4 regions of the Clostridium malenominatum genome follow, and region 1 is predicted to be linked to each of the others. Evidence: riboswitches for the same ligand, from Rfam matches in the RefSeq annotation. Region 1 holds a riboswitch; each other region holds the start of a gene.
The links. Region 1 has a riboswitch for S-adenosylmethionine ahead of metK (methionine adenosyltransferase). Riboswitches for the same ligand answer to the same signal wherever they lie in the genome.
Positions count from the first base shown of each region.

Region 2: another riboswitch for S-adenosylmethionine. It lies ahead of ABDZ69_RS08160 (methionine ABC transporter ATP-binding protein); the one in region 1 lies ahead of metK (methionine adenosyltransferase).
Region 3: another riboswitch for S-adenosylmethionine. It lies ahead of ABDZ69_RS09810 (O-acetylhomoserine aminocarboxypropyltransferase/cysteine synthase family protein); the one in region 1 lies ahead of metK (methionine adenosyltransferase).
Region 4: another riboswitch for S-adenosylmethionine. It lies ahead of metF (methylenetetrahydrofolate reductase [NAD(P)H]); the one in region 1 lies ahead of metK (methionine adenosyltransferase).

Region 1 covers NZ_BAAACF010000003.1:353,787-355,987, forward strand. The annotation lists gene recD2 (SF1B family DNA helicase RecD2) at 1-62, opposite strand, end outside; gene metK (methionine adenosyltransferase) at 166-1,341, opposite strand; SAM riboswitch class I at 1,414-1,515, opposite strand; tRNA gene ABDZ69_RS13530 (tRNA-Tyr) at 1,626-1,710, opposite strand; tRNA gene ABDZ69_RS13535 (tRNA-Thr) at 1,716-1,790, opposite strand; tRNA gene ABDZ69_RS13540 (tRNA-Tyr) at 1,831-1,915, opposite strand; tRNA gene ABDZ69_RS13545 (tRNA-Thr) at 1,921-1,995, opposite strand.
Region 2 covers NZ_BAAACF010000001.1:1,604,871-1,607,071, forward strand. The annotation lists gene ABDZ69_RS08155 (methionine ABC transporter permease) at 1-110, opposite strand, end outside; gene ABDZ69_RS08160 (methionine ABC transporter ATP-binding protein) at 112-1,068, opposite strand; SAM riboswitch class I at 1,130-1,228, opposite strand; SAM riboswitch class I at 1,284-1,382, opposite strand; gene ABDZ69_RS08165 (aminotransferase class V-fold PLP-dependent enzyme) at 1,447-2,201, opposite strand, start outside.
Region 3 covers NZ_BAAACF010000001.1:1,930,622-1,932,822, forward strand. The annotation lists gene ABDZ69_RS09805 (sugar ABC transporter substrate-binding protein) at 1-495, opposite strand, end outside; SAM riboswitch class I at 851-947, shown strand; gene ABDZ69_RS09810 (O-acetylhomoserine aminocarboxypropyltransferase/cysteine synthase family protein) at 1,017-2,201, shown strand, end outside.
Region 4 covers NZ_BAAACF010000001.1:1,867,100-1,869,300, forward strand. The annotation lists gene ABDZ69_RS09495 (S-ribosylhomocysteine lyase) at 1-421, opposite strand, end outside; gene metF (methylenetetrahydrofolate reductase [NAD(P)H]) at 438-1,313, opposite strand; SAM riboswitch class I at 1,383-1,484, opposite strand; gene ABDZ69_RS09505 (DsrE family protein) at 1,546-1,893, opposite strand; gene ABDZ69_RS09510 (DUF2284 domain-containing protein) at 1,926-2,201, opposite strand, start outside.

The DNA of each region.
Region 1 (2,201 bases):
ACATATCCATTTTCATCATTTTTAAAAACAATAGCTTCCACACTTCCCTGTATCTCTGCCATAAAACCTCTCCTAAATTGTTAATTTAATTTATATTATACCATATTATTTCCTTATACAAACAAAAGAGAGGTTATTTAAAACCCCTCCTTTTTTTCGTATATTTTATAAATATTTTTTTATTTCTTCAACTTTATCTAATCTTTCCCATGGAAGATCTAAATCTGTTCTTCCAAAGTGACCATATGCAGCAGTTTGCTTGTAAATAGGTTTTCTTAAATCTAAATAATTAATTATAGCCGCAGGTCTTAAATCAAATGTTTTGTTTATTATATCTACTATTTTATCATCTGATATTTTTCCTGTTTCAAAAGTATCTACAGCAATAGAAACTGGTCTTGCAACTCCTATAGCATAAGCTAATTGGATTTCTATTTTATCTGCCACTCCAGCGGCAACTAGATTTTTAGCTACCCATCTTGCTGCATAGGCTGCGGATCTATCAACCTTTGTAGGATCTTTTCCTGAGAAAGCTCCACCACCGTGTCTTCCATATCCTCCATAGGTATCAACTATTATTTTTCTTCCTGTTAAGCCAGCATCTCCTTGAGGTCCACCTACAACGAATCTTCCCGTTGGATTTATATAGTATTTTGTATTTTCGTCTAGGAGTTCTTGAGGAACCACTTCATTAACTACGTATTTTAGTATATCTTTTTCTATCTCTTCCCTAGTAACCTCTGGACTATGTTGGGTAGATACTACTATAGTGTCTATTCTAACTGGCTTTCCATCTTCATACTCTACCGTAACCTGAGTTTTTCCGTCTGGTCTTAAGTATGAAAGTGTACCATCTTTTCTAACTTCTGATAACTTTCTAGCAAGTTTGTGAGCAGTAGCTATTGGCATTGGCATATATTCCGGAGTTTCATTTGTAGCAAATCCAAACATCATACCTTGGTCTCCAGCACCTATAGCTTCTTCTACATCCTTTTCTCCTTTTTTAGATTCTAAGGATTCATTTACTCCCATGGCAATGTCTGGTGATTGTTCATTAATTGATGTTAATATAGCACAAGTATCACTATCGAAGCCATATTTAGCTCTTGTGTAACCTATGGATTCTATAGTTTCTCTAACAATTTTAGGAATGTCTACATAACAATTAGTTGTTATCTCTCCAACAACTAAAACCATCCCTGTAGTTACTGTAGTTTCACAAGCTACTCTTCCTTTAGGATCTTTTTCAAGTATAGCATCTAACACCGAGTCAGAAATCTGATCACATATCTTATCTGGATGCCCTTCTGTTACTGATTCTGAAGTAAACAATTTTCTCATCTTTTTACCCTCCAATTTAATTTTTATAAAAATAAAACCCCTTCGATAAGAAGAGGTAACAATGTTCCTTTTCTCTTATCTTGCAGATATTATCTGCTGGAATTGGCACCTTAGCATAATAGCTGGTTGCCGGGTTTCATAGGGCCCATTTCCCTCCACCTCTCTTGATAAGAGCTTTTTATTCTATTTTACTCTAAAAACTATAGCATAACCTCATTACCGTGTCAACGGGGAATTTTTTACTTAATCAAAATAAAAAAGACACTATCAACAGTGTCTTTTTTTGGTGGAAGTGGATGGATTCGAACCATCGAAGGTACTACCAACAGATTTACAGTCTGCCCCCTTTAGCCACTCGGGAACACTTCCATATATGGAGCTGGCAATAGGAATCGAACCTACAACCTGCTGATTACAAGTCAGCTGCTCTACCGTTGAGCCATGCCAGCATATTTAATAACTTAACAATCTAAAAATATTAATTAAAATTGGTGGAAGTGGATGGATTCGAACCATCGAAGGTACTACCAACAGATTTACAGTCTGCCCCCTTTAGCCACTCGGGAACACTTCCATTTGTGGAGCTGGCAATAGGAATCGAACCTACAACCTGCTGATTACAAGTCAGCTGCTCTACCGTTGAGCCATGCCAGCACATTTCATTATTAATATTCTTAATTTGTTAACAAGCAATAGTATACATTCTTATTTAATAAAATTCAACCTCGAAAACAGCCATTATGGGCAATGTAACGATTATTACTCTATATTACTCTTATTTCCTTCACATTTCTTCAAATTAATGCATTTAATATAATTATATTCTTTATTTGTTTATAACTTTATATTATAATGCTAGT
Region 2 (2,201 bases), on a different contig from region 1:
ACTACGAGAATTATAGATAATATAAATCCAATTATCACTGCAAAGATTGTAGAGTAGCTTACCATGAACAATGTATCCTTTAGCGCAGGTATTAATATGTCCTTATACATTTTACATCACCTCCCAATGAATGGATTTATTATTTAAATAAGTACATATTCTTTTCTCTTGCTCTTTTTCTATATTAATTATCAAGCTTCCTAAAACCTCTTGCCTAAAGCTTTCAAGCTTTCCCCATACAATTGAAAAGTCTACATTTAGCTCCCTAGCCATGGATGTTATTACAGAGCTTTCACTTACTTCCCCTGGAAAAAATATTTTAATATTAACTCCATGATTAGGAAGTAATTCTCCACCTTCTAATAAGTTTTTCAGTTCTCCTTCTGGTTTTAAGAAAAGTTCTTTTACAGGGCCATAAGCTTTTATTTCACCATCTTCAATTAAGGCCACTTTGTTACATACTTCTTTAATTACTTCCATTTGATGAGTTACTATTATTACTGTGATATTTAACTTTTCATTTATCTCCTTAAGAAGAGATAATATAGACTTAGTTGTTTCTGGATCTAAGGCTGAAGTAGCCTCATCACAGAGAAGTATTTTAGGTTCTAAAGTTAGTGCTCTTGCGATAGCTACCCTTTGTTTTTGTCCTCCACTTAATTGTCTAGGATGACTTTTTGATTTGTCCTCTAAACCAACTAATTTCAACAATTCTGTTACTCTTCGTTCTATTTCAAGTTTATTTTTGCCCCAAATTTTCATAGGTAGAGCTATGTTATCATAAACATTTAAAGTGTTTAGTAAATTAAAGTTTTGAAATATCATTCCCATTTCTTTCCTAAGCTCTCTAATTCCCTCTGAACTCAAATTGTTTATCTCGTGACCATCAACGGTTATGCTACCTTGGTTATAATCCTCTAAAGCATTTAAACATCTAAGTAAGGTGGATTTTCCTGCACCACTTCTTCCTATAATTCCAAATATTTCACCTTCATTAATTTCTAGATTAATATCTTTTAATACTACATTATCTTGAAAATTTTTACTTACTCCTTCAATTACTATCATGTCAGTCCCCCTTAAATACTAATAAAATAGACCTGAGAAATTCTCAGGTCTAACCTAATTTTTCTCATCTCCCGGCATATCACCGCAGGAATTAGCACCTCGTATCTCTACAGGTTGCTGGGTTTCACAGGGCCAGTCCCTCCACCTCTCTTGATAAGTTTTATTCAATTAATAAAATAAAGCCTGAGAATAAACTCAGGCTAACAACCTAATTCTTCTCATCTTTCGGCATATCACCGCTGGACTTAGCACCTTGTATTTCTACAGGTTGCTGGGTTTCACAGGGCCAGTCCCTCCACCTCTCTTGATAAGTAATGATATTGTATTTGCTTTTTTTATTATTATATAGGCATTATGATATATTGTCAACAGTAAATTTTAATTTTTATATTTTTTCAAATAGCTTTCTTTATTAGAGATTATTTTTTTAATGGCATATACAAAGTAATCTACTTCCTCTAAGGTGTTATAAATTCCAAAGCTTATCCTCACCATGCCCGGCCTACTACCCGCAAGTTTGGATATTTTCTTAACCTCTTCCTCACTAATATTTAATAGTCTTTGTATATATGGGTGAGCACAAAAACACCCACTTCTTACTCCAATACCAAACTCATAGGATAATATTTTAGCTACAGTCTCATGATACATTCCATCTACATTAAATGTGATAATAGAGACATTTTTATTACAGTCACTGCAATACATATTTAGACCTTTCACCCTCTGCAATGACCTTATAGCATGTTTTAACAGTCTATTTTCGTATTCTTCAATATTCTTCATACCCAATTTATCTAAAGTTTTAATAGCTGATGTAAGAGCTACAACCCCTACAACATTTGGTGACCCAGACTCGTCCTTTTCAGGAGTGTGAAGCCATTTAACAGAATCTAAAGTTACAACATCTACAGTTCCTCCGCCACTATAATCTGGTGGCAAATTCTCTAATTCATCTTTTGCACCAATTAACACCCCTATTCCAAAAGGTGCATACATTTTATGTGCAGAAAATACTAAATAATCTATATGCTCTTCAGAATCTATAGCCTTCACATTAACTGGTGCATGTGGAACTAGCTGTGCTCCATCTACTAATATTTTAGCACCATATTTATGTGCAATTCTCGCTA
Region 3 (2,201 bases), on a different contig from region 1:
TTTAGCTAAAGATTCATCATCCTGAGAAGTCATAGTAACTCCCTTTATGTTTTGTATGTCTGAGTTAGAGTCGAAGGTTACCACTGGTATACCTTTTTCAGTTAATTTTTTTACATCTTCTATGGTAGCTGCATCGTCACCATGAGAAATAATTACTCCATCATACCCTTTTTCCATAGCCTGACTTATAGCGTCGTGGAACTTTGCTGTATCTCCATTAGCGGTAAAGGTATCTACTTTAAATCCCATAGATTCCCCTTCTTTTTTAGCTCCTGCTAAATACTGAGCAGTATGGTCGTCTCCCCCTATTTTACGGATAACCATAATTTTTATACCATCAGAATCCTTAGCTATCTTTTCTGGGATATTCTTTGAGTATTCTACCTTTTTACTGTCTGCATCTACTTTCTTGTCTGATTTACTTCCACATCCTGTAAGTCCAGTTACTAACGTCATAGTAATTGCTAGAGTAAGAGTTAAAAACTTTTTATTCATACGTGATCCCCCTTAAAAATAATGATTTTAAAAGTTTAATAATACTAAAATTAACTTCTCAACTCGTTATAAAATATACACCCCCACTCAACTTCCCAAACGTTTACAATAGGTTCTCAAAAACAAACCAAAACATTCTAGTAAGAAACCAAATTTTTAACTATATATTAACATAAGATTTTGACACTTTCAATGCTTTTTTGATTTTAATTTGTTTATAATTGGTTTTATCTTTATTTCCTTTTATTGTTGCAATGTTTCAATATATCTTCTGCTACCTATTTACTCCTACACTGCATAAATTTCATTGACAATAGTTAATTTTTATAGTAGTATAGTTTAAAACTTAATAAAATATCTATCAAGAGCGGTGGAGGGACTGGCCCTATGAAACCCAGCAACCTGTTAATATAAGGTGCTAAATCCAGCAGCCAAAGGCTGAAAGATAGAAGTAACGTGAAATTAACCTCTTCTATTTTAGAAGAGGTTTTTTAATTTTATAAATAAAAGGGGCGATTTTAATGAGTAAAAAAATTTTAAATTTTAACACACTTCAAGTTCATGCAGGACAAAGTCCTGATCCAACTACAGGTTCAAGGGCAGTTCCAATATATCAGACATCCTCTTATGTATTTGAGAATGCCGACCACGCAGCAGATTTATTTGCATTAAGAGCAACAGGCAATATCTATACCAGAATAGGCAATCCTACCACTGATGTATTTGAACAAAGGATGGCGGCTTTAGAAGGTGGCGTTGGGGCACTTGCTACTTCTTCAGGTGCTTCAGCTATTACTTATTCTATATTAAATATAGCAAACTCAGGAGATGAAATTATCTCCGCTGCTACAATTTATGGAGGAACCTATAGTCTGTTTAAATCAGCACTACCTAAACTGGGAATTCACACTCGTTTTGTTAATCCTGACGATCCTGAAAACTTTAGAATAGCTATAAACGAAAAAACAAAGGCCATATTTATTGAAACTATAGGTAACCCTGGCATAAACTTAGTAGATATTTCAGCAATAGCTAGTATCGCTCATGAAAATGGCATACCACTAATTGTAGACAATACCTTTGGCTCTCCTTATCTAATTAAACCTTTTGAATTTGGCGCTGATATAGTAGTTCACTCAGCTACAAAATTCATAGGTGGTCATGGAACTTCCATAGGGGGAGTTATCGTAGACTCTGGTAACTTCAACTGGTCTGAATCTGGAAAATTCTCTGACTTTACAACTCCAGATCCAGGTTACAATAATATAGTTTATTCAAGAGATTTAGGAAAACTAGCATATATAGTAAAGGCTAGAGTTCAACTCTTAAGAGATACTGGAGCATGCATAAGTCCCTTTAATTCCTTCTTACTGCTACAGGGACTTGAAACTCTTTCATTAAGGGTAGAAAGACATGTTGAAAACACAAGAAAAATAGTGAAGTTTTTATCACAGCATCCTAATGTAGCTTGGGTAAATTATCCAGAACTTGAGGATAATAAATACAATGCTTTAGCTAAAAAATATTTTCCAAAGGGAGTAGGCTCTATTTTCACCTTCGGCATAAAGGGTGGACTTGAAGCAGGTAAAAGATTTATAAATAATCTACAAATATTCTCTATGCTTGCTAACGTGGCAGACGCTAAGTCCTTAGTTATTCACCCGGCTAGCACCACTCATTCACAGCTTTCTGAAGAAGCTTTACTA
Region 4 (2,201 bases), on a different contig from region 1:
CCAGTACATATTTTGCATACTCTATTGCCCCGAAAAGAGATAAATCTCTATAGTTTCCACATTGCAAATCATTTGATGCTGGGACTTCTTTAGCTTCAACTACTTCTTTTAAAGACTTTTCTAAAGCTTCTTTTATTTCAGCTGCATCCCTATTACCCCATAGAATTAAATAAAACCCCGTTCTACATCCCATTGGTGATAAATCTATTATTCCTTGCAAATGCTCTCTTAAAAGTCCAGCAAGTAAATGTTCTAGAGCATGTAGTGCTCCCGTTGGAATAGCTTCTTTATTAGGCTGAGTAAATCTTAAATCAAATTTAGTTACAAAATCACCATTCTCACCCTTTAACACAGCACACTTTCTTACGTAAGGTGCTACAACTTTTCTATGATCTAATTCAAAACTTTCAACTTTATTCACAAGTATCTCCTCCTCATTATTCATTTACAGACTTTAATATTGAGCTTATATTTTCTACAATTTTTTTTGCTACATAAGGATTATTCATAGTATAGAGATGAATTGCTTTTACTCCACTAGATAATAAATCCACTATTTGTTCCACTGCATAGGCTATTCCTGCATCTCTTAATGCTTCTTTATCATGCTCATATTTATTAATGATTTTTATAAATTTATCTGGTATTGTTGCACCACAAAGGGTATTAATCGTTTCAATTTGCTTTTTATTTATTATTGGCATTATTCCAGCTTCAATGGGTGTATATATCCCATTTTTATTTAATTTATCAATATAATTATAGAAAATATTATTATCTAAAAACAACTGTGTAATTAAATAATCTACACCTGAATCTACTTTTTCTTTAAGTCTTTTTATATCTTCATCTATATTTTCGCATTGATAATGCCCTTCTGGATAGCATGCCGATGCTATGCCAAAGTTCCCTTTCTCTTTAAGATAATTAATTAGTTCATAAGCATATTTAAAATCACCATATATTTCTCCATTATTAGGTATATCTCCTCTTAATGCCAATATATTTTCAATATTGTTATCTTTTAACTGATTAATTATTTGATCTAAGTTATTTTTTGTTGAGTTTATACATGTAAGGTGCGATAAAGCTTCTATGCCATGCTTATTTTTAATTAAAGAGGAAACCTCACAGGTTTTATTATCCCTAACACTTCCTCCCGCACCGTAGGTAACACTTATATAGTCTCCACCCAAACTACTTATTTCTTCAATAGTATTATATATTTTTTCAATGGTCATCCCTCCTTTAGGTGGAAAAACCTCGAAGGAAAAAACTACTTTCTTCTGGTCAAAAATTTCTTTAATTTTCATTTGTAAGCCCCCTTTTTTAGTAATAAAAAACACCTAAAGGATATTCCTTTAGGTGATTAATTCCTAATATCCTTATCTTTCAGCATAAGCTGCTGGATTTAGCACCTTGTACCACTAAGGTACGGTTGCCGGGTTTCACAGGGCCAGTCCCTCCACCACTCTTGATAAGCAGTATTAAATTACTAATAAGTATATTACAAATTTTATTAAATGTAAATATGAATTTTTACATTTAAGGCCGTATATACGCCCAACCATCTCCTTGTTTTTTTACTAATTCTCCTACTCCAGACGGTACAATGTTAATAGGTTCTATTAATTCTTTCTCATCTATGTTCATTCCCTTTAAAGAATTTTTACAGAGAACAAATTTAACTCCTAGCTTTGATAGTTCATGTATTTCTTTTTCATATTTAAAATCTTTATTTTTAAATTCCTCTACAGCCACACTATTTATTACTAGCTCTATCTGAAGATTTTCTATACCTAAGTCTATTATTAAATTTTTTATGTTATTTAATGATAATTTAATCTTTTCTTTCTCACTTACGTGAAAAATCACTTTATATTCCTTATTCATAACCATATGATTTATTTTCACCCCTAAATTATTTAGTGAAATAATATTATTCCCACATAAGCTAAGGTATCTTCTGAATAATTAAACTTAAGCCCACAGGACTTTAAAATTGCTCCTAAATCTATGCCATAAGCTTCTGCTGAAGATATGGCTTCTTCTGGATAAATACATTCTTCTCCTTTAATATAACTACAATTTTTACATATTACACAGGGCCCTGCTCCCATAGGAAAAATATCTTTCGTATTATACTTATTTTTAAGATGCTTACTTAAACTTCTAGTAAATTGATTATGCGTATCCCTTAT